DNA from 3 places in the Kitasatospora sp. NPDC056651 genome. Region 1 is predicted to be linked to each of the others. Evidence: riboswitches for the same ligand, from Rfam matches in the RefSeq annotation. Region 1 holds a riboswitch; each other region holds the start of a gene.

Region 1 (10,297 bases):
CGGCACCCGGGTCCCGTAGTGGCCCTGCTCCTGCGAGGTGCGCGGCAGCGAGACGCCCGCCTGCCCGTACGCCCAGACCATCAGGCCCGAGCAGTCGAAGGTGGTCGACCCGGTGGCGCCCCACACGTACGGCGAGCCCTGCTTGCCCATCGCCTTGGACACCGCGGTGGCCGCGTAGCCGCTGGCCGCCGGCAGGCTGCCGAGGTCCACCCGGTCGCTGCCGCGCGAGGCGCGGTCGTCCTGCGTCTGCTGGGCCTTCAGCGCGGCGCGGTCGGCGGCGCTGAGCGAGTTCAGCAGGTCCTGGGCGGCCTTCAGCTTGGCGTTGACGTCCGTCTTGGCCTGGTTCAGGTCCTTGGTGGTGGTCTCGAGCGAGGAGAGCACCGCGGCCGCCTCGGTCTTCTCCTGGTCCAGCCGGCGCTGCTGCTCCAGCAGGTTCTTGAGCGCCTCGGCCTGACTGCTGCTGGCCTGCTGGATGGTGGAGGCCTTCTCCAGGTAGCCGGAGGGGTCGGAGGAGAGCATCAGCTGGACGGACGCGTCGATGCCGCCGGTGCGGTACTGCTCGCCCGCCACCTCGGCGAGGCCGCCCTGGAGCTGGGTCATCTCCTCCTGGCCGCGGGCCACCTGGTCCTGCAGCTGGTCGGCCTGCTTGCGCAGCTGGTCGGCCCGCTCCTTGGCGCCGTTGTACTTCTCCGCCGACTGCTCCTGCTCCTGCTGGAGCTGGTCGATCTGCGCCTTGACGTCCGACGTGTTCGGCTGCGGCGCGGCGTGCGCGGCCACCTGGGCGGAGAGGGCGACCGCGGTCGCAGCGGCCGCGGTGAGCACGGAGATCCGTGCGCGGCTCGGCTGCTTGGGACGGCGGTGGGAGGCCAAGTGACCGGCTCCTTCTTCCATCGGACTCACCTGATGGGATGAGATTCCGGAAAATAGGTTTGACACCTGACCCTAGTGAAGTTCTATCCGTTCTGCCACTCCCCCGAAGGCGTGAATTCCGGTCACCACACTGACTTCACGGAACCCGCGCCGACCCCCCGGGACCACGTCCGACCAGGCATCATCACGCCCTGATCCGGACTCAGGGCCGGGCCAGCCGGTTCAGCAGGAGCACCGAGGCCACCGGGCGCGCGCCCGCCTTCCGCACGCCCTCCGCCACCTCCCGGTCGGTGGACACCACCACCACCGGACGCCCCTGCGGCTCGGCCCGGACCAGACGGCGGATCAGCTCGTCGGCCGTCTCCCCGGTCCGGCTGAACCGCACCCGGACCCCGCGCGGCGGCGCCATGATCACCGGAACGTCCAGGTCCTGCCCGTCGAACACACAGGTGACCTCCGCCTGGGTGCGCTGGGCCAGCATCGCCAGCCCGCCCAGCAGCCGGATCCGCTGCTGCTCCAGCGGCAGCGTCGGATAGCCGGTCTTGGTCACGTTGTAGCCGTCCACCACCAGGTGCACCTGGGGGATCGCCAGCAGCTGGTCCAGCAGCGCCGGATCGTCCTCGGCCAGCCCGCGCCGGGCCACGTCGTGCGGCGAGGCCGCCCCCGGCACCACGGCCTCCACCAGGTCCGCCGGACGGATCTGGGAGACCGGCAGCGCCAGCTCCCGCTGGAGCCCCTGGGCCGACTGCAGCACGGTGTCCAGCAGCAGCCGCAGCCGCATGTCCTCGACGCTGCGCCCCTCCCGGGCCGACCGGCGGCCCTGTTCGGCCGCGTTCTCCAGCTCGGAGACCCGGTGCCGGAGCCTGCGCGCCTCGGTCTCGGCCGCGCCGCGCTCGGCCGCGGCCTGCGCCTTCACGGCCTCCAGCTCACCGGTCACCCGGCGGGCCTCCGCCTGCGCCCGGCGGGTGTCGCTCTCCAGCGACCGCACCTTCTTGCGCAGCGACTCGGCCTCCTTGCGGACGCCCTCGGACTCGGCCCGCTGCCGGTCCAGGTCCGCCCGCGCGGAGGCCCGTACCTCGGCCAGCTCGGCCTGGAGCTTCTCCAGCAGCCGGGCCGCCTCCGCGGCCGCGTCCTCGGCACCGGCCCGCTCGGCCTCCTCGCCGGCCTCGGCCACCAGCCGGCTCCAGCCCGCCGAGCGCACCAGGTAGGCGGCGGCCGCGACGTCCATCGGGTCGGCGGCGCTCGGGACGGTGCCCGACTCCAGCGCCTTCACCAGGTCCGGCTGCCCCAGTCGCAGCCGCTCCGCTATCCGCACCCGGAAGGCCGGCTCCGCCTCCAGCGCCGCCGCCAGCGCGGTGGCCGCGTACTTGGCCCGCCGGGCCGGGGTGAACTTGACGTACTGGCGCAGGCTCTGCGGAAGCTCGGCCGGCGGCAGCCCGCCGAGCGCGTCCGAGGCCAGCCCGACCACCCGCCGGCGCACCCCCTCCGGCAGCGGCCGGTCGAGCTTCTCGACGACGCGCTCCGCCTCGGGCGCCGCGGAGCCTTCCGCCACTCCGGCCGCCTCGGCCGGGGCGTCCACCGGGGCCTCGGCCGCAGCGGGCTGAAGCCCCTGGGCTTCGCCGGGCTCCTTCGCTGCGTCCACCACGTCCTCGGCTCCGATCCTGGTCCAGCGGGGTACGGCGGGGGCCGCCCCTGTCGTCACGCTCCGTGCGTCCTGTATCCGTATTGTCCCGTGCGGCGGACGGGCGCGCCGCGCACCTGCCCGCCGCACCGACGGGCGTCAGCCCTGCTCGGCAGGGGCCTCCGTGCCCCCGGCACCCGGGCGGGCCACCAGCTCGACCTGGTCCACCGCGTTGCACCAGCGGCAGCGCACCGACTCGATGGTCTCGCTCAGGACCTCGGTCTCCTCGACCTTGGACTCGCCGGCCAGGTCGAAGTGCAGGAACTCGGTCACCCGCGCGGTGCGGGTCACGTCGAAGCGGGTGAGGTTGCCGCACAGGGTGCAGCGCCAGCGCGTCTCGGCGGTCAGGGCGGGGACGGTCATCGGGGGTCCTCTCGGGTGGTCCCTGGGTGGGCTAGGCGCTCCCCACGGAGCCCCGGCATCGGCGGCGGGAGGCGGGAATGCCCGCCCCAAGCCTATTGCCTGGGGCAACCGCCGCGACCACCGGTTGCCCGAACAACCGCACTGGTCCACCTGCCGTAAACCGTCGTGTCACCTGCGGCGCCCGGAGGGATGCTTGGCCGCATGGCGCTCGCGGCCTCCGACCACACCGCCGCCCGGGGCGACCGCCCGGCGGCGGCCGCACCGGTGGTCAGCTACGCCCTGATCGCGCTCAACACCCTGGTCTTCCTGCTCGGCCCGGCCGCCGGGCTCAACCCGCTGTACGGCTCCGGCCCGACCCGGGTCTGCGCGGAGCAGCGGTACGAGCAGCGCTGGGGCGCCGTCCCGGCCGAACTGCTGGCCGGACGACCGCTGACCACCGAACAGCTGGCCGAGGCCCCCGACCCGGTCCCCGGCTGCCCGGCCGCCCCGACCCCCGGCAAGCACCCGGCCCTGTCCGTCCTCACCGGCCTCTTCCTGCACGCCGGCTGGCTGCACCTGCTGGGGAACCTGCTCTTCCTCCACGTCTTCGGCCCCACCGTCGAACGGCGGCTGGGCCGGGCCCGCCACGCCGTGTTCTACCTGGCGGCCGGCTGCCTGAGCACGTACGGCTTCGCGCTCGCCGAGGCGCATTCGCCGGATTCCACCCGGGTGCTCATCGGGGCCTCCGGAGCGATCTCCGCCGTCCTCGGCGCCTATCTGCGCTTCCATCCCCGGGCCCGGGTGACCACTCTGGTCCCGCTGCTGTTCTTCCTGCCGCTGCGCTTCCCCGCCTGGCTGGTGCTCGGCCTCTGGTTCGCGCTGCAGTGGTGGTCGGTGCACTCGGCCGGCCCGGGGGTGGCGTACCTGGTCCACGTGATCGGCTTCTGTGCCGGGTTCCTCTTCGCCTGTGCCGGGGCCCGCCACCCCCCGCGACGACCCGGCTGACGCCCGATACGCTGGCGGCACCTCACAAAGGAGCCCGAACAGTGATCACCGCCATCGTCCTGATCAAGACCAGTGTCGACCGCATCCCGGAGATCGCCGAGGCCATCGCCGCCATCGAGGGCGTGAGCGAGGTCTACTCGGTGACCGGCGGCTACAACCTGGTGGCGATGGTGCGGGTGCGCCGGCACGACGACCTGGCCGAGGTCATCCCGGGCCGGCTCAACAAGGTCCCGGGCGTGGCCGACACCGAGACCCAGATCGCTTTCCGCACCTACTCCCAGCACGACCTGGAAGCCGCCTTCGCCCTCGGCCTGGACGAGTAGCGGTCAGCCCGCGCGCCGGGTGTCGGCGACGCAGCGCCCGCCCTCGTTGCGGTAGTTCCAGGCCGCGCCGTCCGTGACCAGCTCCCGGACGGCGGTCAGGAAGCGGTCGACGTGCTCGTCCGGAGTCCCGGCGCCGAAGCTCACCCGGATCGCGTTCAGGCTGCGCTCGCCCGGCAGCGAGGGCTCGGGCGCCCCGCACTCGGACGGGGCCACGTCCTCGTCGCCGAGCAGGGTGCGCACCAGCGGGTGGGCGCAGAACAGGCCGTCGCGCACCCCGATGCCGTACTCGGCGGACAGCGCGGCCGAGAAGTGCGAGCTGTTCCAGCCCTGGACGACGAAGGACAGCACGCCCACCCGGGCGGAGTCGGCCCCGAACAGGTTGAGGACCTTGACCTGCGGGATCCCGGCCAGCCCGGCCGTCAGCCGGGCGATCAGCTGCTGCTCCCGGGCCTCCAGCGCGTCGAAGCCGGCCTCGGTCAGCGCCCGGCAGGCCGAGGCGATCGCGTAGGCGCCGATGACGTTCGGCGAGCCGGCCTCGTGCCGGGCCGGACCGGTGTGCCACTGCACGGCCACCGAGCCGTCGGTCTCCCGGGCCACCGTCCGGGTCGCCCCGCCGCCGGCCAGGTACGGCTCGGCCGCGTCCAGCCAGTCCGCCCGGCCGGCCAGCACCCCGGCGCCGAACGGCGCGTAGATCTTGTGGCCGGAGAAGGCGATCCAGTCGACGTCCAGCTCGCGCACCGAGACCCGGTGGTGCGGCGCCAGCTGGGCGGCGTCCAGCACCACCCGGGCGCCGTGCCGGTGGGCGGTCTCGGTCAGCTCGGCGACCGGCCACAGCTCGCCGGTCACGTTGGAGGCGCCGGTGACGCACAGCAGCTTGGGGCCCTCGGGCGCCTCGGCGAGCGCGGCGTCCAGCGCGGCCACCGCCTCGGCCCGCGAGCGCGGCGCCCGCAGGTAGGTGACGTCCAGTCCGGCGTGCGCCCAGGGCAGCAGCGAGGCGTGGTGCTCGGTCTCGAAGGCGAACACCCGGGTGCCGGCCGGAAGGGCGGCGGCCAGCAGGTTGAGCGAGTCGGTGGTGGCCCGGGTGAAGACCACCTGGTCGCCGTCGCGCAGGTCGAGGAACTCCTCGACGGTGCGGCGGCTCTGCTCGAACAGGTCGGTGGACAGCTGCGAGAGGTACCCGGCCCCGCGGTGCACGCTGCCGTAGTACGGCGCGTAGGCGGCGACGTCGTCCCACACCCGCTGGAGCGCCGGCGAGCTGGCCGCGTAGTCGAGCGCCGCGTAGCCGACCTTCTCACCGCTGGCGAGCGGGACCTGGACGTCGGCGCCGAGGACGGCGAGCGGGGCGCAGATTTCGGTGGCGGTGGAAGACATGAGGATGCACTCCTTCTACGGGTGAGGGACCCCGGGAGTGCGATTCGTCCGGTGTCCGCGCTTGTCGCACGGACGGTTTGCCGTGACGACCCGGTCCTCACCCAGGGCACCCCGCCACGGACGGAGGGTTGCCGGACAGCAAGCTGGGGCTTGGCGCTGTCACTCATGACCTGGCGAAGACTCTAGGTCCCGTCCAGCGGGCGGTCAAACGGCCGTCCAGTATCCGGACACAGCATGGAAGCCCGCACCGGCGTACCGGCACGGGCTTCCAAGTACCGTCTCAGGAACGGCTGGTGGCCTCCGACCAGCGCCGCAGCAGGTCCCGCGCCGCGCCGGAGTCGATCGCCTTCGCGGCGCGCTCCATGCCCGCCGCCAGCTGCTCGGCGAGCGGCGCCTCGCCCAGGTCCAGCACCACCAGCGCCGCGGCCGTGTTCAGCAGGACGGCGTCCCGCACCGGCCCGTGCTCGCCCGCCAGCACCCGCCGCGCCACCTCGGCGTTGTACGAGGCGTCCGCCCCGCGCAGCGCCTCGATGCCGACCAGCTCGATGCCGACGTCCCTCGGGTCGAAGGTGGTCTCGGTGACCACCCCGTCGCGCACCAGCCACACCTGCGAGGTGGTGGTGATGGTCAGCTCGTCCAGCCCGTCGTCGCCGCGGAAGACCAGCGCGGTCGCGCCCCGCCGGGCCAGCACCCCGGCGATCAGCCCGGCCAGCCGGGTGTCGAAGCAGCCGATGGCGTGCGCGGTGACCTTCGCCGGGTTGGTCAGCGGGCCGAGGATGTTGAAGGCAGTCGGCACCCCGAGGTCGACCCGCGCGGTGGCGGCGTGCCGCATCGAGGGGTGGAACTTCGCCGCGAAGCAGAAGGTGAGCCCGACCTCCTCGGCCACCTCGGCCACCCGCCGGGCCGACAGGTCCAGCGCCACCCCGAGCTTCTCCAGCACGTCCGAGGAGCCGCTGGTGGAGGAGGCCGACCGGTTGCCATGCTTGATCACCTTGGCCCCGGCGGCCGCCGCGACGATCGCCGACATGGTGGAGATGTTGACGGTCTTGGCCCGGTCGCCGCCGGTGCCGACGATGTCCACCGCCGGGCCGGGGATGTCCAGCGGCTCGGCGTGCTCGTACATCGCGTCGACCAGGCCGCTGATCTCCTCGACCGACTCGCCCTTGGCCCGCAGCGCGACCATGAACCCGGCCACCTGGGCGGGGGACGCCTCGCCGCTCATGATCCGGCCCATCGCCCACGCGGTGGACGAGCGGTCGAGGTCCTCCCCCTTCAACAGCGCCGTCAGGATGTCCGGCCAGGAGCGGACCACCTGCGCGGGGTCGCTACCGCCGTTCGCAGGGTTCACGTTCACCATGGCTGACTCCAGCTGTTGTCGGTTCCCCCGCTCCGGGGGGACGTCCGTACGGATGGAGCCAGCCTATCGAGCGAAGCGGTCGCTTCTCCCCTTGTTCTTCCGACCCTTGTTCTTCCGGCCCTTGTTCTTCCGACGACCGCCGGGGCCGCGGTCAGCGGACCGCCGGAGCGCGCTTCGCCAGCCGGGCCCGCAGCAGGGTGGCCACCGCCTCGGCCAGGGCCACCGGGTCCACCGGGCGGGAGATCGCCGCGTCGGCCCTGCTCCAGGCGGCGAGCCAGGAGTCCTGCGGCCGGCCGATCAGCACCAGCACCGGCGGGCAGCCGTAGATCTCGTCCTTGAGCTGGCGCCCGAGGCCCAGCCCGCCGGCCGGCACCGCCTCTCCGTCCAGCAGGCAGAGGTCCACACCCCCCTTCTCCAGCGCCTTGAGCACCGCGGGGGTGGTCGCGCACTCCAGGTAGGACAGTTCCGGAAGATCCTCGGCGGGCCGACGGCCGAGCGCCGTCAGCACCTGCTCGCGGGTGTTGCGGTCGTCGCTGTAGACGAGGACGGTGAGCGTCTCATCGGTCGTGTACGCCATGGGCCCTGCTCCCTCAAGTGTGATCCGGACCACGTTCGCCTGATCCGGATGCTACTCCCGATCACCCGCCGCCGAGTCCCCCTCGCGCAGGATCCCCCTCGGCCGTCGCGCCCCGGGCTCACCCGCCCGGAGGACGGCCCGTCACCCGACCCCGCCCGGTCCACCCGTACGGCCGACCCGGGGGCGCTCTCCCTTATCTCCCGGGACTGCTCCGACCGTGCAACGACGCGCTGGGCAAGGGGGTCGTAAGCTGCTCCGAGGAACCATCAGAAAAGGGACGCTCCGCTGCTCAGCTCCCGTCCGGACCCTCCACCGGCCGCCAAGCGGGCATACCGCACGCACCGGACACTCCGAGGGACACCCCCCGACGTGAAGACGGAATAAGGGACCGACATAATGTCCGTCGTGGCGACAGCAACAGCAGTAGAAACCGGGCACGCGCACGGATCGGTCAACCGGCCGAACATGGTCAGCGTCGGAACGATCGTCTGGCTCAGTTCCGAGTTGATGTTCTTCGCGGCCCTCTTCGCGATGTACTTCACGCTCCGCTCCGTCAAGGGGCCGGAGTTCTGGACCGAGAAGGCCCACGCCCTCAACGTGCCTTTCTCCTCGGTCAACACCACCATCCTGGTGCTCTCCTCGCTGACCTGTCAGCTCGGCGTGTTCGCGGCCGAGCGCGGTGACGTGAAGAAGCTCCGGGCGTGGTTCATCCTCACGTTCGCCATGGGCGCGGTCTTCATCGGCGGCCAGGTCTTCGAGTACACCGATCTGGTCAAGAAGGACGGCCTGTCGCTGTCCTCCGACCCGTACGGCACGGTGTTCTACCTGACCACCGGCTTCCACGGGCTGCACGTGACGGGTGGTCTGATCGCCTTCCTGCTGGTCCTGGGACGGACGTACGCAGCCAAGCGCTTCACGCACGAGCAGGCCACCGCCGCGATCGTCGTGTCGTACTACTGGCACTTCGTCGACGTCGTGTGGATCGGCCTGTTCGCGACCATCTACCTGATCAAGTAACCAGCTGATCAGGTCGCTGGCCACCGGCTGCGGCCCCCGCCCTCACCGGCGACGGGCCGCTTCTGCCGGTGCCGACGCTCCCACCGACCGACCGCGCGCGCAGCCCTAGACGGGCAGCCTCGTGCCGGCCAGACCGGCCGCCGGGTGCACCCACCAGTCGACCAGATCCTGACACCGGGGTTATTCCGTGAAAAAGCTCTCCGCACGACGGCGCCACCCATTGGCGGCGCTGGTCGTCCTACTTCTCGCCCTGGCGGCAACCGGGGGGCTGTACGCCGCGTTCGCGCCCGCCGACAAGGCGCAGGCCGAGGTCGCCGCGCAGTCGCTCGCGATCGATGAGGGCAAGAAGCTCTTCTCCGTGGGCTGCTCCTCCTGCCACGGCCTGAACGGCCAGGGCAGCAGCGACGGTCCGAGCCTGGTCGGCGTCGGCTCGGCCGCTGTCGACTTCCAGGTCGGCACCGGCCGCATGCCGGCCCAGCAGCCCGGCGCCCAGGTCCCGCGCAAGAAGAACATCTACTCGCAGGGCGAGATCGACCAGCTCGCCGCCTACGTCGCCTCCCTCGGCCCCGGCCCGGTGACCCCGAAGGAGGAGCAGTACACCTCGACCAACCCCGAGGACCTGTCCAAGGGTGGCGAGCTGTTCCGCACCAACTGCGCCCAGTGCCACAACTTCTCCGGCCAGGGCGGTGCCCTGACCAAGGGCAAGTACGCCCCGTCGCTCGAGGGCGTGGACGCCAAGCACATCTACGAGGCCATGCAGACCGGCCCGCAGAACATGCCGTCGTTCCCGGACACCACCATGCCCGAGGAGCAGAAGAAGCAGATCGTGGCCTTCGTCCGCCACACCACCAACGATGAGCCCAACCCCGGCGGTCTCACCCTGGGCAGCCTCGGTCCGGTGACCGAGGGTCTGTTCGGCTGGATCTTCGGCCTCGGCACGCTCATCGCGGTCGCGATCTGGGTCGCCGCCCACACCACCAAGGCCAAGAAGTCATGAGCCACGACATGTCAGAAGAGAAGCTCCCGGAGCCCCACGGCTCCGCCGGCGAGGTCGCCGACCACGGCAGCCCGTTCGCCGACCCGGGCCTGCCGGCCCACGAGCCCCGTCGCACCGACATCGACGAGAAGGCCGCGTCGCGTGCCGAGCGCCAGGTCTCGCTGATGTTCGTGGTCTCGATGCTCGCCACCATCGGCTTCATCGCCTCGTACGTGGCCATCGACCCGGACAAGATCGTCTACATCTTCCCGCTCGGTCACGTCAGCGCGCTGAACTTCGCGCTCGGCCTGACCCTGGGCGTCGCGCTGTTCATGATCGGCGCGGGTGCGGTCCACTGGGCCCGCACCCTGATGTCGGACGTCGAGCTGCCCGCCGAGCGTCACCCGATCGAGGCCTCCGACGAGGTCCGCGCGGACGTCATCGAGCAGTTCAAGACCGGCGCCGGCGAGTCCGGCTTCGGCCGCCGCAAGATGATCCGCAACACCCTGATCGGCTCCATGGCGCTGGTCCCGCTCTCCGGCGTGGTCCTGCTCCGTGACCTCGGCCCGCTTCCCGAGAAGAAGCTCAAGGAGACCGGCTGGAAGGAGGCGACCGAGGCCAAGCCGCTGCCGCTCATCAACATGAACACCATGCAGCCGATGAAGCCCGAGGACATCACCATCGGCTCGCTGACCTTCGCCATGCCGGAGGGCCTGTCCACGCACAGCGAGGACTTCCAGCAGCGGATCGCCAAGGACGCCCTGATGCTGGTCCGCAT
Region 2 (10,297 bases), on a different contig from region 1:
CCAGCTGGTGTAGACGTTGTCCGTGAACGCCGCGAGCGGGGCCGCCACCGCCGCCGCCAGCAGCAGGCTCCGCTCCCGCCAGGTCGGCACCGGCAGCATGTCGCCCGGCGCGGCCAGCAGCAACAGGGCCCACATCACGAACGGGCCGTCCCACTGGAAGGCGTAGAGGAACTCCCAGAACGGCTGGAGCGTCTCCGGCGAGCGCGCCGCGCGCACGAGGTCCGCCACGGCCATCAGCGCCGCCAGTCCCGCCAGCAGCTTCGCCGCCCACCACCGGCCGGCCAGCGCCGCGACGGCGGAGAGCATCGCCGGCCCCAGCAGCGCCCAGTCCGGCAGGAGGAACGACGTCCCCCAGGCCTCGGGCGACGCGCCGGCCTCCAGGTAGCCCAGCAGCGCCTGACCCGCCGCCAGCCCGCCGACGGCCCCGGCCACCAGCGGCGCGGCCAGCGCCGCCAGCCGTCCGCCCCGGGACGTCGAGGTCAGCCCGGTCCGCATCCGCAGCCCGTACGCACCCAGGTCGAGCAGTTCCCGCGCCTTGTCGACCGGGCCCACGCCCTCCGTGGTGTCGGCGAAGACGACGACCAGCTCGTCGCCCCGCTCCCGGCGGTACCGGCCCGGGTAGAGCGCCAGCGCGGTCCGGACCGCGACGGTCGTGCCGCTCATGCTCATGCGAAGGCCCCCCCGACCCTCGGACGGACCGCGACGACGGAGACGGACAGTCGGCGCTCGGCCTCGGTGGCCACCGCCCGCAGCCGCTCGGCCTCGGCGGCCAGCGCCCCCCGGCCGTCGGCGGTCAGCGCGTAGCTGCGCCGGGCGCGGCCGTCCACCACCTCCTCGGCGGCGACCTCGATCAGGCCCTGCTGGAGCAGCCGGTCGAGCGCCCCGTAGAGCGTGCCGGTGCGCATCCTGACCCGGCCGTCGGAGATCTCGGAGATCTCCTGGATGAGCGCGTAGCCGTGCCGCGGGGCATCGGCCAGCGCGGTGAGCAGAAGCAGCGTCGGCTCCTGCATGGCGCGTTCTGTCATGCGCCTACATATATCGCCGACCGGCATATCCTGTCCACGGCGGGATCCCGGCAGAATGGGCCGCATGCCCACCGAGACCGACGACCTGCTCGCCGACTGGACCGCCCTGCTGCACCGCTGCGGGGCCGCCGCCGACCCCGGGCCGTACGGACGGGAGCTGCTGCGCCGCTGGGCGCAACCGTGGCGCCGGTACCACACCGTCGCGCACCTGCGCGCGGTGCTGGGCCACGTCGACGAGCTGGCCGGGCACGCCGCCGACCCGGACGCCGTCCGCCTCGCGGCCTGGTTCCACGACGCCGTGTACCGCCCCGACCGCACCGAGAACGAGGAGCGCAGCGCCGCCCTGGCCGTCCGCGCGCTGACCGCCGCCGGCCTGCCCGCCGAGCGGGTCGCCGAGGTCGAGCGCCTCGTCCTGCTCACCGCCGGCCACGACCCGGCCCCCGGCGACCGCGACGGCGAGGTGCTCTGCGACGCGGACCTCGCCGTCCTCGGCGGCACCCCCGAGGCGTACGCGGCGTACGCGGCCGCCGTCCGCGAGGAGTACGGCTTCGTCCCCGAGCCGGACTTCCGGGCCGGCCGGGCCGCCGTGCTGCGCCACCTGCTCGCCCTGCCCGCGCTCTACCGCGGCCCCGTCGCCCGCGACCGCTTCACCGCGGCCGCCCTCGCCAACCTGACGGCCGAACTCGGCACCCTGACCGCCGAACTCGGCGCCCCCTGACGCCGCCCCCGCGCGCCCGTCAGCTCCACCGCGCCCTCAGCCGGTCCGCGGCGGCCATGCCGCCCGTCACCGACAGGACCCGCCCCGCGATGGCCCACCACACGTCGTGGTCGGCCCCCGACACCTCCAGTACCCCCCACCACAGCCCGAGCCCGCAGCACCCGCCCAGCACACCCCACACCCAGCGCTTCATGCCGCGCACCGTACACGGCCGCTAGGAGAGCTCCCCCACCGGTGCCACCACCACGCCCCGCTTGCCGCACACCCAGTGCGGCTCCGGCCCCAGCTCGGGCTCCACGCCGAGCGCGTGCGGGTCCCCGTCGGCCGCGCAGTCGGCGCACAGCGGCCAGCGTCCGTACGCCTCCAGCAGTGCGTCCTGGACGTCCTGGGCGACCAGTCCGAGGACGTAATCGGTGCCGTCCGGCCACTGCTCCAGCCACCAGCGGCGGTGCGTCACGGCCTGCTCCACCAGCGAGACGACGGCGGCGTCCGCCACGTCCCGCGCGGTGAGGTCGGCCAGGATCAGTGCCCGCGCGTTGTGCAGGGCGTTCTCGATGTCGTCAGCAGCCATCCGTCCATTCTCCGACGCGACCGGGGCAACGACGAAAACGCCGCGTGGGCGGCTCCCCGAAGGGAACCGCCCACGCGGACGAGGAACCAGCCGATCCGATCGGAAAGATCAGGATCAGAAGTCCATGTCACCGCCCGGCATGCCGCCGCCGGCGGCCGCGGCGGCCTTCTCCGGCTTGTCGGCGATGACGGCCTCGGTGGTGAGGAACAGCGCCGCGATGGAGGCGGCGTTCTGCAGCGCGGAGCGGGTGACCTTGGCCGGGTCGATGATGCCCTCGGCGACCAGGTCGACGTACTCGTTGGTGGCGGCGTTCAGGCCGTGACCGGCGGGGAGGTTGCGCACCTTCTCCACCACGACGCCACCCTCCAGGCCGGCGTTGGTCGCGATCTGCTTGATCGGGGCCTCCAGCGCGACCTTGACGATGTTGGCACCGGTGGCCTCGTCGCCGTCCAGCTCCAGCTTGTCGAACGCGACACCGGCCTGCAGCAGGGCGACGCCACCACCGGCGACGATGCCCTCCTCGACGGCGGCCTTGGCGTTGCGGACGGCGTCCTCGATGCGGTGCTTGCGCTCCTTGAGCTCCACCTCGGTGGCCGCGCCGGCCTTGATGACGGCCACGCCGCCGGCCAGCTTGGCGAGGCGCTCCTGGAGCTTCTCGCGGTCGTAGTCCGAGTCGCTGTTCTCGATCTCGGCGCGGATCTGGTTCACGCGGCCCGCGACCTGCTCGCTGTCGCCGCCACCGTCGACGATGGTGGTCTCGTCCTTGGTGATGACCACCTTGCGGGCGGTGCCCAGCAGGTCGATGCCGGCGCTCTCCAGCTTCAGGCCGACCTCCTCGGAGATGACGGTGCCACCGGTGAGGATGGCGATGTCGCCGAGCATGGCCTTGCGGCGGTCACCGAAGCCCGGGGCCTTGACGGCGACGGACTTGAAGGTGCCACGGATCTTGTTCACGACCAGGGTCGACAGGGCCTCGCCCTCGACGTCCTCGGCGATGATGACGAGCGGCTTGCCGCTCTGCATGACCTTCTCCAGCAGCGGGAGCAGGTCCTTGACCGAGCCGATCTTGGAGTTGGCGATGAGGATGTACGGGTCCTCGAAGGTCGCCTCCATGCGCTCCAGGTCGGTGGCGAAGTAGGCGGAGATGTAGCCCTTGTCGAAGCGCATGCCCTCGGTGAGCTCGAGCTCCAGACCGAAGGTGTTGCTCTCCTCGACGGTGATGACGCCTTCCTTGCCGACCTTGTCCATGGCCTCGGCGATCAGCTCGCCGATCTGGGTGTCAGCGGCGGAGATGGAGGCGGTGGAGGCGATCTGCTCCTTGGTCTCCACGTCCTTGGCCTGGGCCAGCAGCTGGTCCGAGACGGCGGCGACGGCCTTCTCGATGCCGCGCTTCAGGGCCATCGGGTTGGCGCCGGCGGCGACGTTGCGCAGACCCTCGCGAACCAGGGCCTGGGCGAGCACGGTGGCGGTGGTGGTGCCGTCACCCGCGACGTCGTCCGTCTTCTTGGCGACCTCCTTGACGAGCTCCGCACCGATCTTCTCGTACGGGTCCTCGAGCTCGATCTCCTTGGCGATGGAGACACCGTCGTTGGTGATCGTGGGGGCGCCCCACTTCTTCTCCAGCACGACGTTGCGGCCCTTGGGGCCGAGCGTGACCTTCACCGCGTCGGCGAGCTGGTTCATGCCACGCTCAAGGCCGCGGCGAGCTTCCTCATCAAAGGCGATGATCTTGGCCATCAGAAGTGGTCCTCCGGGACACGGTCGACTGCTCGGACCAAGGGGTGCCCGCGACGGACGGCCCTGGTGCGCGGAGGTCCATTCCCCTACCGCTCCCGGGGGCCTCACCGACCCGGTCCGCTGTCACTCTCACACTGTGAGTGCTAACGCCAATGATTAGCACTCCGGGTGGTCGAGTGCAAGCCCCACCGCCGATCCGCGAGCCGCCGACGGAGCCGTCCGGGAACGCCACCGGAGCCGTCCGGGAACGCCGACGGGCCCGCACGACACGCGTCGCGCGGGCCCGCCGAGAAGCGAGTGGTCACCAGCCGTGGGGCCGAGCCGAGCTCCTGGAGCCGGAAGGGGTCAGACCGCGGCGCGGACCATGTCCGCCTGCGGGCCCTTCTGTCCCTGGGAGATCTCGAACTCGACCCGCTGGCCCTCCTCGAGGGTGCGGTAGCCGTCCATCTGGATCGCGCTGTAGTGGACGAAGACGTCCGCACCACCGTCGACCGCGATGAAGCCGTAGCCCTTCTCCGCGTTGAACCACTTGACGGTGCCCTGAGCCATTCCGAACTCCCCTAGTGCTGTGCTGGCCCTTCACGCGCCCGCAGGTCGCGGGCCCGGGTTGGTTGAAGGCCGGCCCGGGGAACCCCCCCTGGGCGCAGCCGTGCACGCCGCAACCCACCGTTCAGGACGCCAGGCGGCTTCCGTCGAGCGGGTGATTGCGTCGACCGCCGCTGAATGTATCCGGATCGACGCCCTCTGCAACAGAGCCAGCCACCGGTAATTCCGCCGGGGCGTCAAGGGACAGTACGGGCCGAATCGGAATGTTCTCGGCATTTCACGCCGGACATAGCGGACGAATTACTCAAATGTCCGCCGGAATTCTGACAGCAGCCTGACATGTTTCACGGGCCGGTCTCACCGGCCGAACGCCCTGGGGCTGAGCACCGCACGGGCCGAAAGGGAATCCCTGTTCCCAGCCGAGCCACACTCTACTCCGACTCGACCCGGAAATATTCCCGCCGGAATGCCGACGGTCGCCCGCGCGCACGGAGAGCCGAATTCCGTACGCGCGGGCGACCGCGGGTTCTCGCGAAGACTCAGCAGCCGCCGGCCACCGCCGGGATGATCGAGACGCCGGCACCGTCCTTGATCTCGGTCGCCAGGCCCTCGTCGAAACGCACGTCGTCGTCGTTCACGTAGACGTTCACGAAACGGCGCAGCTTGCCGGTGTCGTCCAGGATGCGGGCGGAGATCCCCGGGTGGTTCTTCTCCAGGTCGGCGATGACCTCGGCCAGGGTGGCACCCTCGGCGGTCACCTCGGCGGCGCCGCCGGTGTAGGTGCGCAGGATGGTGGGGATGCGGACGTTGGCGCTCATGACTCTCCTTGCGGGGGGCGGGTGGTTCAGGCGGACGCGAGGCCGGCGGCGCGGAAGGCGTCCAGCGTCGGGCGGATGACGGCGGTCATCCCGGCGTCGGAGACGGCGTCCAGGGTCTTCAGGCCGTCGCCGGTGTTGATCGCGACGGTCTCCTTGGCCGGATCCAGCTGACCGGTCTCCACCAGCTTCTTCAGCACGCCGACGGTCACCCCGCCCGCGGTCTCGGCGAAGATGCCCTCGGTCCGCGCCAGCAGCCGGATCGCCGCCACGACCTCGGCGTCCGTGACGTCCTCCACGGCGCCACCGGTGCGGCGGGCGATGTCCAGCACGTACGGGCCGTCGGCCGGGTTGCCGATCGCCAGCGACTTGGCGATGGTGTCCGGCTTGACCGGCTTGATCACGTCCCGGCCGGCCTTGAACGCGGCCGACACCGGCGAGCAGCCCTCGGCCTGGGCACCGAAGATCCTGTACGGCCGGTCCTCGACCAGGCCGAGCTTGATCAGCTCCTGGAGGCCCTTGTCGATCTTCGTCAGCTGCGAGCCCGAGGCGATCGGGATCACGATCTGCTCCGGCAGCCGCCAGCCGAGCTGCTCGCAGATCTCGTACGCCAGCGTCTTCGAGCCCTCGCCGTAGTACGGCCGCAGGTTCACGTTGACGAAGCCCCAGCCCTCGCCGGCCGTGTCGCCGATCAGCTCCGAGCAGAAGCGGTTCACGTCGTCGTAGTTGCCCTCGATGCCGACCAGCTCGCCGCCGTACACCCCGGCCATGACGACCTTGCCCTGCTCCAGGTCGTGCGGGATGAACACGCAGGACCGGAATCCGGCCCGGGCCGCGGCCGCGCCCACCGCGCCGGCCAGGTTGCCGGTGGAGGAGCAGGAGAGCGTGGTGTAGCCGAACGCCCGGGCCGCCTCGATCGCGCACGCGACCACCCGGTCCTTGAACGAGTGCGTCGGGTTGCCCGAGTCGTCCTTGACGTGCAGCTGGGCGGTGAAACCGAGCTCCCGGCCCAGGTTGTCCGCCTTCACCAGCGGGGTCCACCCCGGGTTCAGGTTGGGCTTGGAGGCCACGTCGGCCGGGACGGGCAGCAGCGGCGCGTAGCGCCAGATGGAGGCGGGACCGGCCTCGATCCGCTTGCGGAGCTCCTCGGCGCCCTCGCTGCCGAACTCGTAGGCGATCTCCAGCGGGCCGAAACACTCCAGGCAGGCGAAGCTGGGGCCGAGCGGGAAGCGGGTGCCGCACTCCCGACAGGACAGGGCGGCGGCGGGGCCGAGGTCCACGGAAACGGGTGCGGCGGTGTCAAGAGCCATGATGGCGAGGCCTCTCTCCTCATCTTCCCCGTGGCACGGTCGCGCCACAGGCCGGAATTGGCACCTGTCCCGCCGGAGGCCTCCGTGACGACGGCCGGGCGAGAAGGTTGCCGGGACGTCAACGGGCCGTTCCCTCAGTCCCTCTGGATGAGCTTGTGAAATTGTGGTGGCGCTCAACGGTGACCCCGGCGTGCGAAGGTCCGACCGCTGTACGAAGACTGTATCCGAAGGCGTCAACCCATGAACGGGACTGTCCGCCACGCGAGATGACCCGTTCCACCCGACCCCGCCGAGGAGACTCCCGTGCCCGCCGAACCGACCCCCGAGCTCCTCCCGCAGGCGGCGTCCTGGCTGCGCCGCCGCTCCTGGAGCGCGGCCGACCGGCCGGTGAGCACCCTCCTCGCCGCCAAGGAGCGCACCGGCCGCACCGTCAGCGTGGTCCTGCCCGCGCTGGACGAGGAGGCCACCGTCGGCGACATCGTCCGCACCATCCGCCGCGAGCTGATGGAACGCCTCCCGCTGGTCGACGAACTCGTCGTGGTGGACTCCGGCTCCACCGACGCCACCGCCGCCGTCGCCGCCGAGGCCGGCGCCCGGGTCGAGCACCGCGACGCCATCCTGCCCCGGCTGCCCGCCGTCCCCGGCAAGGGCGAGGTGCTCTGGCGCTCGCTGCTGGTCACCCATGGCGACATCGTCTGCTTCGTGGACGCCGACCTGCGCGAGTTCGACCCGGCCTTCGTCTCCGGCATCGTCGGCCCGCTGCTGACCGACGAGTCCATCCAGCTGGTCAAGGCCATGTACGACCGCCCGCTGGAGTCGGAGGGCGCCGTGCTGCCCGCCGGCGGCGGCCGGGTCACCGAACTCGTCGCCCGGCCCCTGCTCAACCTCCACTGGCCGGAACTCGCCGGTTTCGTCCAGCCCCTCGGCGGCGAGTACGCGGCCCGCCGCTCCCTGCTCGAACGGCTGCCCTTCCCCACCGGCTACGGCGTCGAGCTCGGACTGCTGGTCGACGCCCTGGAGCTGGCCGGCCTGGACGCGCTGGCCCAGGTGGACGTCGGCGTCCGCCACCACCGCCACCAGGACGGCCAGGCCCTCGGCCGGATGGCCGCCACCATCTACCGGACCGCCCTCGAACGCCTCGACCGCACCCACCGCCTCAAGGCCTCCGCGGACCTGGTCCACCCCCACCTCACCCAGTTCACCCGCGACCCGCGGACCCGGGCCTTCGTCGCCCACACCCACCCGGTCACCGCCCGGGAACGCCCCCCGATGCACACCGTCCCCGAGTACGCCACCCGCCATTAGGGGCCCGTCTCCGAACTCCCGCCTGCGGGGCGACGCCGGGAGCTCGAAGACGGGCCCCACGGGTTTGCCGCCCCGCACCCCCGGCAACATGCCAACCATGGGCGAACTCACGACCAACCGTTCGAGCGTGACCGGCACCGCCCCCGTCCTGGTGGCCTCCAACCGGGGACCGGTGTCCTTCAGCACCGCCGACGACGGCACGCTGATCCTGCGGCGGGGCGGCGGCGGCCTGGTCTCCGGCCTCTCCGCGATCGACGACCCGAACGCCGTCTGGGTCTGCGCCGCCCTCAACGACTCCGACCGCAGAGCCGCCGCCGAGGCCCCCGACGGCCGCCTCGACCTGGCCGGCCACGACGTCGGCGGACAGGCCGTGCGGATGCTGGACATAGACCCGCAGACCTTCGCCCGCGCCTACAACGGCGTCGCCAACTCCACCCTCTGGTTCGTCCACCACCTGCTCTACGCCACCCCGACCGCCCCCTCCTTCGACGCCGACTTCCGCACCGAGTGGGCCGCCTACCAGGCCTACAACGAGGCCTTCGCCGAAGCCCTGGCCCGCGAAGCCGCCCCGAACGCCGCGGTCCTCATCCAGGACTACCACCTCTCACTGGCCCCGGCCCTGCTCCGCGAAGCCCGCCCCGACCTGCGGATCGGCCACTTCTCGCACACCCCCTGGGCCCCGCCCGAGTACTACCGGATGCTGCCCGACGACGTCGCCCGGGCCGTGCTCACCGGCATCCTGGGCGCCGACCGGGCCGGCTTCCTCACCGAGCGCTGGGCCCGCGCCTTCGCCGCCTGCTGCGCGGACCTCCTCGGCGCCACCGTCGACCACGACGCGCTCACCGTCACCCTCGACGGCCGCACCACCACCCCCCAGCCCTCGGCCGGGGGGACCCCCGTTCGGCGAACTACACGCCTCGGCGTCCACGCCCTCGGCGCCGACGCCGACTTCCTGCGCGAACGCTCGCACCGCCCCGACGTGGACGAGCGCCTCGCCGCGCTGCGCGAGGCCGTCGGCGACCGCCGCACCATCGTCCGGGTCGACCGCACCGAGCTCAGCAAGAACATCGTCCGCGGCCTCCAGGCCTACCGGCACCTGCTCCGCACCCGCCCCGAGTGGCACGACCGGGTGGTGCACATCGCCTTCGCCTACCCGTCCCGCACCGACCTGGCCGAGTACCGGCACTACACCGCCGCCGTCCAGGAGCTGGCGGCCGCCGTCAACGCCGAGTTCGCCACCCCCGACTGGCAGCCGCTGATCCTGCACGTCGACGACGACTTCCCGCGCTCCCTCGCCGCCTACCGGCTGGCCGACGTCGCCCTGGTCAACCCCATCCGGGACGGCATGAACCTGGTCGCCAAGGAGGTCCCGGTGGTCTCCGACCACGGCTGCGCGCTGGTCCTCTCCCGCGAGGCCGGCGCCCACGCCGAGCTCAAGGACGACGCCCTCACCGTCAACCCGTACGACGTCATCGCGACGGCCGACGCCCTCCACGCCGGCCTGACCATGGGCCGCGAGGAGCGCGCCGACCGCACCAAGCGACTGGCCGCCGCGGCCACCGCGCTCCCCCCGCAGCAGTGGTTCCTGGACCAGCTCAACGCCCTGTGAGCGCCTCCCCCAAGGCCTCCAGCAGCTCCACCACGCCCTCCGGCCCGGCGACCACCAGGTCCGCCCGGTCGGCCAGCTCGCGCACCGGCGCGTCCCCCACCGCGCCGGCGCACACCAGGACCCCGGCCACGCCCTCGCCGCGCAGCTTCCCCACCGCCGCGAAGGCCGCCACGTCCCCCAGGTCGTCCCCCGCGTAGAGCACCGAACGGGCCCCGCGCTCCCGGAGGAACCCGGTCAGCGCCGCCCCCTTGTCCACCCCCGGCGGCCGCAGCTCCAGCACCAGCCGCCCGGGTTCCACCACCAGCCCGTGCCCGGCCGCCAGCTCCTCCACCGGCGTCCGCAGCAGCTCCAGCGCCTGCTGCGGCGCCGCCGTGCGCCGGGTGTGCACGGCCACCGAGCGGCCCTTGTCCTCCACCCAGGTCCCCTCGGGCGCGGCCACCCGCGCCAGCACCTCCGGCAGCTCCGCCCGTACCCGCGCCACCCCCGGGTGCACCTCCGGCGCCGAGAGCTCCCCGTCCTCCCACCGCTCGGCGCCGTAGTGCCCCAGCACCACCACGCCCGGCAGGCCCGCGAACCCGCCGTACTCGACCGCCAGCGCGGCCGGGCGGCCCGTCACCACCACGACGGCGCCGACCACCGGGGCCAGCCGCCGCAGCGCCCC
Region 3 (10,297 bases), on a different contig from region 1:
GCGTGGCCCTGTCCCTGGTGGCCGTGGTCACCCTGGGCGCCAGCCCCCTCGCGGTGGGCGTGATCAACGCGGCCGCCTGGCTGCCGTGGCTGTTCCTCGGCCTGCTGGCCGGCGCCTGGGTGGACCGCTGGCCCCGGCTGCGGGTGATGCTGGTCTGCGACCTGCTGCTGCTCGTCCTCTTCGGCAGCGTGCCGGTGGCCGGCTGGCTGGGGGTGCTCTCGCTCACCCAGCTGGTGGTGGTGGCCGTGCTCACCGGCGCGGTGAAGGTGTTCTTCTCCACCGCCTACGGTGCGGTGCTGCCCACCCTGGTCGGCAAGGCCGACCTGCTGGAGGCCAACGTCAAACTGCGCTCCGGCGCCTCGGCGGCCGAGATCGCCGGCCCGGGCGCGGCCGGTCTGCTCTCGCAGGCGTTCGGCGCCGTCAGCGGGATGTTCGCGGACTCGCTCACCTACCTGGTGTCGGCGATCTGCCTGCGGCGGATCAGGACGGAGGAGCACCCCCCGCCGGTGTCCGAGCGGCGCGGCATCCCGCGCGAGATCGGCGAGGGCGTCCGGTTCCTGCTGCGCGATCCGTACCTGCGCACGTTCGCCTGCTTCGCGGCGGTCGGCAACCTGGGGCTGAACGGCATCCAGGCGGTGCAGACGGTGTTCCTGGTGCGCAGCGTGGGGCTCGAACCGGGCGCGGTGGGCGGGGTGTTCGCGCTGGTGAGCGTCGGCGGACTGGCCGGCGCGATGCTGGCCGGACGGGTCGCCCGCAAGCTGGGCAGCGCGCGTGGTCTGCTGGTCTGCGAACTGGCGGTCGCGCCCTTCATCCTGCTGCTGCCGCTGGCGGGCGACCGGCTGCCGCTGGTGGTCAGCGCGCTCGCCTGGGCGGTCGCGGTCTGCGGGGTGGTGGCGGGCAACGTCCTGGCCGGCAGCTTCTCCCAGGGCTACTGCCCGCCCGAGATGATCGGCCGGATCCGGGCCAGCTCCGCGACCCTGAACTACAGCGCGATCCCGGTGGGCGCCCTGCTCGGTGGCTACCTCGGCGAGACGATCGGTGCCCGCAGCACCATCTGGATCATGGCGGGCGTGCTGCTCTCGGCCGGTGCGGTACTGCTGGCCAGCCCGCTGCGCGGTCTGCGAGACTTCCCGACCCGGCCCCCGGTTTCCGCCGTCTGACCGGTCCCTGCTTGTATCGCTCGTACCCGACCCTCACTGGAGCTCCCGATGGCCCGCACCGCGCGCCCGCGCCACTTCCTGATGTGCCGTCCGACCCATTTCGACGTCACCTACGCGATCAATCCGTGGATGGACCCGGACAAGCCGGTGGACACCGATCTCGCCGTCGCCCAGTGGGAGCGGCTGCACGACCTCTACGTCGAACTCGGCCACCGGGTCGACCTGATCGACCCGCTGCCCGGCCTGCCCGACATGGTGTACGCGGCCAACGGCGCCACCGTGGTGGACGGCAGGGTGCTCGGGGCGCGCTTCCGCAACGCCGAGCGGGCCGCCGAGGGCCCGGCCTACCTGGACTGGTTCCGCGCCCGGGGCTTCGAGACGCTCGACCCGGAGCACGTCAACGAGGGCGAGGGGGACCTGCTGGCGACCGCGAGCTACGTGCTGGCCGGGCGGGGCTTCCGCAGCGTGGCCGACGGGCACGCGGAGGCCCAGGAGTTCTTCGGCCGCCCGGTGATAGGCCTGGAGCTGGTCGACCCGCGCTTCTACCACCTGGACACGGCGCTCGCCGTGCTGGACGGCGACGAGATCATGTACAACCCGGAGGCCTTCTCGGCCGGCAGCCGTGCGGTGCTGCGCCGGCTCTTCCCGGACGCGCTGCTGGTGGACGCCGCCGACGCGGCGGTGTTCGGCCTCAACGCGATCAGCGACGGCCTGCACGTGGTGCTGCCGGAGGCGGCCGTGGGCGTGGCCGCGGCGCTGCGCGAGCGGGGCTTCCGGCCGATCGGGATGGACCTCAGCGAGCTGCTCAAGGGCGGCGGAAGCGTGAAGTGCTGCACCCTGGAGATCCGCCCGGCGGCCTGACCGGGCGTCTCTCGCGGGGCCTCACCGAGCACCGGTGGTCGATGGTGACCACCGGTGCTCGGCTGTAGATCGGCCGTTGAACGCGCCCGGCAAGACTGGTGCCACACCACGACGGAACCCCTTCCCACCAGGGAAGCGAGCCCAGGGAGCGCCAGAGATGACGCAGCGTCCGGCCACCACCCCCCGCACCCGCCTCCGGCTGTTCACGGTCGGCCTCGGGGTGGCGATCACCCTGGGCGCGGGCCTCTCCGTGACGGTCGCCGTGGCGGAGGCGGCCGACGCCGGGGTGGTGACGGTGGTGAGCGGCGACGCGACGCCGACGCCCACCCCGACCCCCACCCCGACCGGCGGCGCCGGCGGCGACTGGAACAGCACCGGCTCCTGAGCGCCACGCTCCCGAACGACCGGCTCCCGGACAGCCGGCCCCCGAGCACCCGCGGAACCAGCCGCAGGATCGATTCTTCAGCAGCCCCTCGCGGACGGAACGGACGGCACGGCCGGCACCGAGGGAACGGACGGCACGGACTGAACCACCGTCACCGCCGGAACCGACGCCCCGGCAGCCCCAGCCGGCCCCGCACCCTCCCGGGGCAGCAGCCCCGCCACCTCCTCCGCCTCCGGCAGCCCCAGCCGGACGAAGATCCGGTGCGCCTCCCGCAGCCGGAGCCGCGCCTCGCGCTCCCGCCCGAGGTCCGCCAGCGTCCGGCCCAGCACCACCAGCGCGTGGCCCTGGTCCCGCTCGGCACCCAGTTCCTCGCACAGCTCCAGCGCCTGCCCGGCGTGCTCCAGCGCCTCCTCCGTGCGGCCCAGCGTGCGCAGACTGTCCGCCATCCGGTAGCGGGCGTGCCCGGCCCGGGCCCGCAGACCGGCCGCCGAGGCCACCGCCAGGCACTCGCCGAACCAGGTGACCGCCTCCTCGTGCCGCCCCAGCCCGTGCAGCGCCAGCCCCAGCACGTACAGCGTGTAGGCCCGGCCCGGATCGTCGTGCCGGGTCCGCAGCTCCGCCAGCACCTCGTGGCAGATCGGCACCGCCTCGGCGGCCCGCCCGCTGCGCACCCGGGCCAGCGCCGCATTCACCGTCGTCACCAGCGCCCCGGAGCGGTGGCCGAGCTCGCGGGCCAGCAGCAGCGCCTCGTCGTAGTGCCCGACGGCCTCGTCGTAGCGGCTGAGGAACTGGCAGACCAGGCCGAGGTCGTTCAGTGCCTGGCGCAGGATCACCGTGTCACCCGCCGTGCGGGAGGCGGCCACCGCCAGCCGGGACGCCTCCTCGGCCTCCTCCAGCCGGGTGGCGGCCAGCGCGACGTTGCCGCGCAGGAAGTGCGCCCGACCGGCTGCCCGGTGGTCGGCGCGATGGACCGCGGCGGCGGCCAGGGCCTCGGCGGTGGTGGTCAGTTGACGGCTGGGCGGGGCGAGCGCGAACGGGGTGAGGGCGATCAGCAGGTCGATCGCGGCGCGCAGCGGCTCCGGCCGCGCCCCGGGTGCGCACTCCGTTCCCGGTTCAAGCTCCGTTCCCGGTTCGGGTCGCGTCCCCGGTTCGAGCTCCGCCGCCGGTTCGGGCCGTGTCCCCGGTTCGGGCCGCGCCGCCGCGCCGTCCTCCGCGACCGTCCAGCCCGCCACCTGCGCGGCCAGCGCGATCGCCCCGGTGCTCTCCGCCTCGGCCCACGTCCGCGCCCCGTCCGGGCCGTCCAGGCGGACGCCCGCACTGAGCGCGGGCCCCAGGGCGCCGGCCGCGGGGTCCCCGGGAACGGCGTGCTGGAAGGCCGTGCACGCGGTGGCCAGCAGGTGGTCCAGCATCCGGTCGCGGGCCGCGACGGCCGCGTCGGGGTGGTCCGGACGGCGCCGGGCGTACGCGCGCAGCAGGTCGTGGAAGCGGTAGCGACCGGGGAAGGGCGACTCCATCATCGCCACGTCCACCAGGGCCTCCAGCAGGTCCTCGGCGTCGTACTCGTCCAGGTCCAGCAGCGCCGCCGCCGCCTCCAGCCCGAGGTCCGGGCCGTCCACCGAGGCGGCCAGCCGGAAGGCCCGGGCCTGGGCGGGCGTCAACTGGCGGTAGCTCAGCTCGAAGGCGGCCTCCACCTCCAGGTCGCCGATCCGCAGCTCGTCGATCCGCCGGCGCTCGACGGCCAGCCGGCGGCCCAGCGTCTGCACCGTCCAGCTCGGCCGGGCGGCGAGCCGGGCCGCCACGATCCGCACCGCGAGCGGGAGGTGGCCGCAGACGAGCAGCAGCTCCCGCGCGGCCTCCTCCTCGGCGGCCAGCCGCTCGGCGCCGATGGTGCGGCCCAGCAGTTCGAGCGCCTCCTCGGGTTCGAAGACGCCGAGGTCGGCCTGGACGGCGGCGGGCAGCCCGGACAGCCGGGTGCGGCTGGTGGTGAGCACGGCGCAGCCGACCGCGCCCGGCAGCAGCGGTCTGATCTGCGCGGTGTCGTGGACGTTGTCGAGCACCAGCAGCAGCCGCCGCCCGTCGACCACCGAGCGGAAGAGCGCCGAGCGGGCGTCCAGCCCGTCCGGCACCGCGTCGGCCGGTACGCCGAGCGCCACCAGGAACCCGCTGAGCACCGCCTCCGGATCGGCCGGGGTGGCGTCGGCGCCCCGCAGGTCGGCGTGCAACTGCCCGTCCGGGTAGGCCTCGCGGACCCGGTGGGCGACGTGCAGGGCGAGCGCGGTCTTGCCGACCCCGCCCATACCGACCACGGTCGCGATCACCAGCGCCTGCCGCCCCGGGGCGCCCAGGGCCTGGCCCAGCCGCTCGACCAGGCCCGTACGGCCGGTGAAGTCGGCGGCGTCGGGCGGCAGTTGGGCGGGCCTGGGCGGCGGCGCGGCAGGTGCGGAGGGCGTGGCGGGGGCCTCCGGCGCCGCGCCGGCGGCCGGCGGTTCCGGCGGCTCGGCCTGCGGCTCGGCCGGTTCCGTGAGGCCGAAGCGCAGTGCGACGGGCGGCGCCGGGGCGAGTGCCGGGTCGCCCTCCAGGATCCGCTGGTGCAGCAGATCCAGCTCCGCCCCGGGCGCCACCCCCAGTTCGTCCAGGAACAGCTGGCGCGCGCCGCGGAACACCGCCAGCGCGTCCGCCTGGCGCCCGGCCTGGTACAGGGCGCGCATCAGCAGCCCGTACGCCCGCTCGTGCAGCGGGTGCTCGGTGGTCAGCGAGGTCAGCTCCGGGATGCAGCGGGAGAACCGCCCCAGCGCGAGGTCCAGCGAGATCCGCTCCTCCAGCAGGGTCAGCCGCAGTTCCTCCAGCCGCTGCCGCTGCCGCTGGGCGAACGGGCCGGGGATGCCGGTCAACGGCTCGCCCTGCCACAGCTCCAGCGCCTGGTTCAGCAGGTCGCGCGCCTGCTGCGGCTCCCCGGCGGCCGCCGTCCGCTCGGCCTGCGCCGCCAGCTCCTCCGCCCGCGCCGCGTCCACGGCGTGCTTGGGCAGCACCAGCCGGTAGCCGTCCCCGACCGAGGTCAGCACGTTCGGCGCGTCCGGCCCCTCGCCGTGGAGGATCTTGCGCCACCGCCAGGCGTACGTGCGCACCGTCGTCATCGCGGTGCTCGGCGGCTCCTCGCCCCACAGGGCGTCGATCAGGTCCGTGGCGCTCGCGCCGTGCCCCGGACGGAGCAGCAGCACCGCCAGCATCGCCTGCTGCTGCGGACTGCCGACCTTCAGCACGGTGGAACCGCGCTGCGCCCGCATCAGTCCCAGCACGGAGAACCGGAAATCACCCATCCTGCACCTGCCCGCCTCGTGTGCTCGCCCCCGCACGCGCACGTGCCACCCCCGAAATGATGAGTCCCTATCAACCCACGGCACCAGCCGAGCTGTCGAGGGATCGTCGACCCGACGGTGATCGGGTGTTGATCGACCGTCACCACAATCACTGGTGTGGCACCCGAGTCGGCCCGGCACGATCCGCGGGGCTCGCCACACCCCGGTCGCCCTGCCGCCGTCCGGGCGACCACCACGGCCCTCGGAGACGGAGCCCATGAACACCGACCTGCTCTACCGGCTGCTCGACGTCGACCCGGCCGCCGGACCGGGCGAACTGCTCCACCGCGCCCGCGCCGACCGCGACCTCCCGTACCTGGTGCTCGCCGCGCTGGCCCGGGAGGGCGTCCGGATGGGCCGGCACGCCCGGGCCGAGCTGCGGCGCGCCCGCGACCGGGCCGACTGTTACGCCCGCCTCGCCCGCCGACTCGCCGACGCCACCGGGGTCCGCCCGATCCGCGGCCTCCCGCTGGCCGGCCACTACCCGCCCGAGCTGCCCCGGCCGCTGGGCGAGCTCAGCCTCGTCAGCCCCACCGAGGCCGCGCTCTGGCAGGCCGTGAACCGGCTGGTCACCGAGCACCCGGTGGAGTCCGTGGAGGTCAGCCTGCTCGGCGAGCGCCCCCGGCACACCGCCGTCACCCTGCGCTGGCCGGCCGAGGACCCGCTGCTCGACCCGTGGTACCAGGTGCGGGTCGCCACCGCCGCGCTCACCGGCGACCTCGCCACCGTCCCGGTCCGCCCCTACCTCGCCGCCGACGACCACGTCGAATGCCTGATCGCCCTCGCCGAGGACGGCTTCGGGCGGCCCTTCCGCGCGGCCGACGTGATCGACGTCGCCCAGCTGGCCGGGCAGCCCTTCGAACCCGTCGAGACCGCCGCCGTGGTCGCCGCCTACCGCCTCGCCCCGGAGACCGCCGCGCTCCTCGACCTCGCCGCCGAACACGTGCCGCTCGGCCCCCTGCGGGAGGTGCGCACCGCCCTGGAGAGCGAGATCGAGCCCGAACTCCGCCGCCGCCGCACCTCCGCCGGCCCGCCCCGGCCGCGCCACGGCACCCTGCTGCGCCGCACCGTCACCCGCTACCAGTGGGACGAGGCCCTGCTCCTGCCCGCCGGAGCCGCCACCCTGCTGCTCACCCCGGTCGCCGACTACCTGCTCGCCCCGGAGGGCACCCGGCCGACGGCGCCCGAGCGCACCGCGGCCCTCGCCGCCCTGCACGCCTGGGACGCCACGGCCCCCGGCGGCGCCGGCCAGGACTCCCGGGCCGGCCTGACCGAGCCGCGTCCCCGCTGAAACAGTGCTGGTCAGAGCCGTGGTCAGGGCCGGGGACAGGACCGTGGTCAGGGTCCTGGCCGGCGCACGGTGGAAGGGGCGCCGTTTGGCGAGGCGCCCGGAGCTGGGTATCGTTCGTCGCGAATCATCCAGAGGGGTGGAGGGACCGGCCCTACGAAGCCCCGGCAACTCCCCGATCGACCCGGCGTCCGAAGTACACGCCGTGCCGTCCGGGGTCAGTGCCAACTCCGGCCTGTCGCCAATGTGGCGCGGGAAAAGATGAGGAGACACGGTGCTCTCTGTGCTGTCCTTCGCCCGGGCGCTGACCGCCCCGGCCCTTCCGCGTACCCGTCTCGTGCCCGGCGCAGGCAATCGGCCGACTTCTCCGGCCCGTCCTCGCTGACCACCCCCGGCTCCCGCCGGGAGCCGCCGTGAGCAGGACCACCCACTGCTCGCGGGCACTGAGACTGGAGTACCCATCCATGGAGAACACGAGCGGCGTCGGCGTGCTCGACAAGGTCACCACGATCCTCGGCATCCTGGAGGCCGGCCCGGCCACCCTGGGCGGACTCGTCACCGCCACGGGCATGGCGCGCCCCACCGCCCACCGGCTGGCGGTCGCCCTCGAACACCACCGGCTGGTCACCCGTGACATGCAGGGCCGGTTCGCCCTCGGCCCCCGGCTCACCGAGCTCTCGACGGCGGCCGGCGAGGACCGGCTGCTGGCCGCCGCCGGCTCGGTCCTCACCCACCTGCGCGACATCACCGGGGAGAGCGCCCAGCTCTACCGCCGCCAGGGCGAGGTCCGGATCTGCGTGGCCGCCGCCGAGCGGCTGACCGGCCTGCGCGACACCGTGCCGGTGGGCGTCACGCTGCCGATGAAGGTCGGCTCCGCCGCGCAGATCCTGCTCGCCTGGGAGGAGCCCGAGCGCCTCCACCGGGGGCTGCAGGGCGCCCGGTTCACCGCCACCGCGCTGAGCGGGGTACGGCGCCGGGGCTGGGCCCAGTCCATCGGGGAGCGGGAGCCGGGCGTCGCCTCCGTCTCCGCGCCCGTGCGGGGCCCGTCGAACCGGGTGGTGGCCGCCGTCTCCGTCTCCGGCCCCATCGAACGGCTCACCCGCCACCCGGGCGCCCAGCTCTCCCAGGCCGTCCTGGAGGCGGCCCACCGGCTCACCGAGGCCCTGCGCAACCCCTGACCGGGTCGGCGCGCGGGCGGACCTGCCGGGCGGACCTGCCGGGCGGCCCTCCCGGGCGGCCCGACCGCCGGGCCGCCCGGGCCCGCGGGGACACGAGCGCGCGTCCCGCCCCTCGCATCCGACCTCTGGGCAGTAGCATCGCTTCAAACCTCTTTCGAGCTACTTTCCGGTAATTCAGCGATGGCCCGGACGGGCGCCAACGGGAAGGCCGTCCAACGGCGTTGGGGGAGATGTGACCGTCGTCGCCGCCGTGGTCCGCTCCACCCGGGTCCGGCCGCGCTCCGCCGCGGACCTGCTGGCGGAGGCGGTCGCCCGGGCCGGGCTCTGGGAGCGGCTCGCCGAGCGGGCCGGCGGCGATCCGGCGGCGGTCCCGGTGCTGCTGACCCCGGGCGCCTCCGCCTACGGCGACCCGGCGACCGCCGTCGGCACCGCCCTGGTGGAGCACCTGATCGACCTGCTGTACGACCGCGGCTACCACGACGTCACCGTCGGCGCCGCCCGCTGCGGCCCGGACACCTGGCTGGCCGGCCCCGGGCTCCTCGAAGCGTGCCGCCTGCTCGGCTACCGCGAACGCACCCCGCGCGGCAACGCCTACCGCCTGGTGGACCTCTCCGCCGAGGTCGAGCCGGCCGAGTTCCCCGAATCCGCCGTACTGCACGGCAGCGGGATGGCGCGCAGCTGGCTGGAGGCGGGCTTCCGGATCAACATCGCGAAGAACTGCACCCACCCGGAGTTCGGCTACGCCCTGTGCCTGGCCAACCTGTTCGGCGTGCTCCCGCAGGACGACAAGCACCACCACTACCGCGCCCGCCGCGACGGCGCCGAGGTCCTCGTCGACCTGCTGGGCGCCTACCCGCCGGACTTCCACCTGATCGACGCGGTGGTCAGCAGCCACGGCTGCGCCGGGGCGCAGGTCGGCCGCCCGCTGCGGACGGACACCGTGATCGCCGCACCGGACGGCGTCCTCGCCGACCTGGTCGGCGCGCTGCTGATGGGCGTCGACCCCGTCTCCTCGCCGCTCAACGCCCGGGTGCTCAGCGACCGCGGCCTGCCCGACGCCTACCGGATCGACGGCGACCTGACGCCCTACCCGGGCTGGCGCAACCCACCGCGCTCCCTGGTCGAGGCGGTACGCCGGCTCGCCCCCGACGGGCGCGCCCACCGGCTGTTCAGCATCGCCGCCTGGCAGGTCGCCCCCGGCACGACGGAGGTCACCGACCCGGCGCTCGCCCGGCTCTCCCGCCTCCTCACCGCGCTGATCCGCGCCGCCGACACCAACCCGGCCGCCACCGCCACCCTGTGCGCGATGGTCGGCGCCGCGGCCTCCGCCTCCTCCACCGTCCGCGCCTGGCGGACCGGCAACGCCAAGGACGCCCTGCGGCGCCGGGACGTCTCCCTCGCGGTCGACCCGGCGGCCTACACCCACCAGGACTTCGACCGGATCACCGCCCTGCTGCGGCCGCTGGAGACGGTGATCGACGCGCTGCCCGCCGACGCCTGGCAGATGCGCTGGCAGCACGTCGGCCACTCGATCCTGTTCGGCTGCGAACGCACCGTCAACGCCCCGTACCCGGAGTTCGTCCGGCGGGTCGACATCAGCCGCTCCATCAGCTACATGACCGACTACCTCGGCGGCCGCGTCCACGTGGTGACGCGCGACGACCAGGGCCGGCCGACCCGCCAGATCGAGCGCAACCTCTACCTGGCGCAGCCCAACTACCTGGCGTACTACGGCGGTCCGCCCATCGACGTGTGCAAACTGGAGTCCGTCGACTACGGCGAACGGCGGCAGCGGATCTCCTGGCGCACGGTCCGCAGCCCCAACGGCTCCGCCGCGTACGACGACGGCTCGGTGGTCTTCCTCCCCGCCGACGGCGGCGCCCGCACCCGCATCGTCGTCCGGGTGCGCCAGCGCTTCACCCTCCCGCTGACCTGGCAGGTCTTCCGCCCCGAAACCCGGCCCAAGCTCAGGGACCCGCTGGTCCAGGACTCCTACCAGCGCTTCTTCACCCGCACCCTGGACAACTTCGAGGCCCAGTACGAGGGACGCCCCTACCGGATCGGCCGGC

What was found. Region 1 has a riboswitch for S-adenosylmethionine ahead of ACFRAR_RS08515 (aminotransferase class V-fold PLP-dependent enzyme). Riboswitches for the same ligand answer to the same signal wherever they lie in the genome.
Region 2: linked by a shared signal. The riboswitch ahead of thrC (threonine synthase) and the one ahead of ACFRAR_RS08515 (aminotransferase class V-fold PLP-dependent enzyme) in region 1 are both predicted to bind S-adenosylmethionine.
Region 3: linked by a shared signal. The riboswitch ahead of ACFRAR_RS19895 (IclR family transcriptional regulator) and the one ahead of ACFRAR_RS08515 (aminotransferase class V-fold PLP-dependent enzyme) in region 1 are both predicted to bind S-adenosylmethionine.

Annotation. Positions count from the first base shown of each region.
Region 1 covers NZ_JBHTWX010000014.1:39,026-49,322, forward strand. Annotated here, with positions in the region: gene ACFRAR_RS08490 (NlpC/P60 family protein) at 1-870, opposite strand, end outside; gene ACFRAR_RS08495 (NYN domain-containing protein) at 1,073-2,449, opposite strand; gene ACFRAR_RS08500 (hypothetical protein) at 2,651-2,914, opposite strand; gene ACFRAR_RS08505 (rhomboid family intramembrane serine protease) at 3,116-3,898, shown strand; gene ACFRAR_RS08510 (Lrp/AsnC ligand binding domain-containing protein) at 3,940-4,221, shown strand; gene ACFRAR_RS08515 (aminotransferase class V-fold PLP-dependent enzyme) at 4,225-5,592, opposite strand; SAM riboswitch class IV at 5,645-5,763, opposite strand; gene trpD (anthranilate phosphoribosyltransferase) at 5,873-6,949, opposite strand; gene ACFRAR_RS08525 (hypothetical protein) at 7,101-7,526, opposite strand; gene ACFRAR_RS08530 (heme-copper oxidase subunit III) at 7,923-8,543, shown strand; gene ACFRAR_RS08535 (c-type cytochrome) at 8,731-9,540, shown strand; gene ACFRAR_RS08540 (Rieske 2Fe-2S domain-containing protein) at 9,549-10,297, shown strand, end outside.
Region 2 covers NZ_JBHTWX010000113.1:9,381-19,677, forward strand. Annotated here, with positions in the region: gene ACFRAR_RS31835 (hypothetical protein) at 1-663, opposite strand, end outside; gene ACFRAR_RS31840 (PadR family transcriptional regulator) at 666-1,025, opposite strand; gene ACFRAR_RS31845 (hypothetical protein) at 1,090-1,743, shown strand; gene ACFRAR_RS31850 (hypothetical protein) at 1,763-1,936, opposite strand; gene ACFRAR_RS31855 (hypothetical protein) at 1,958-2,314, opposite strand; gene groL (chaperonin GroEL) at 2,429-4,051, opposite strand; gene ACFRAR_RS31865 (cold-shock protein) at 4,397-4,600, opposite strand; gene ACFRAR_RS31870 (ubiquitin-like small modifier protein 1) at 5,137-5,415, opposite strand; gene thrC (threonine synthase) at 5,442-6,722, opposite strand; SAM riboswitch class I at 6,739-6,876, opposite strand; gene ACFRAR_RS31880 (glucosyl-3-phosphoglycerate synthase) at 7,026-8,027, shown strand; gene ACFRAR_RS31885 (trehalose-6-phosphate synthase) at 8,125-9,636, shown strand; gene otsB (trehalose-phosphatase) at 9,623-10,297, opposite strand, start outside.
Region 3 covers NZ_JBHTWX010000048.1:8,065-18,361, forward strand. Annotated here, with positions in the region: gene ACFRAR_RS19870 (MFS transporter) at 1-1,160, shown strand, start outside; gene ddaH (dimethylargininase) at 1,209-2,021, shown strand; gene ACFRAR_RS19880 (hypothetical protein) at 2,179-2,406, shown strand; gene ACFRAR_RS19885 (BTAD domain-containing putative transcriptional regulator) at 2,484-5,723, opposite strand; gene ACFRAR_RS19890 (hypothetical protein) at 5,980-7,053, shown strand; SAM riboswitch class I at 7,175-7,318, shown strand; gene ACFRAR_RS19895 (IclR family transcriptional regulator) at 7,515-8,228, shown strand; gene ACFRAR_RS19900 (DUF362 domain-containing protein) at 8,461-10,297, shown strand, end outside.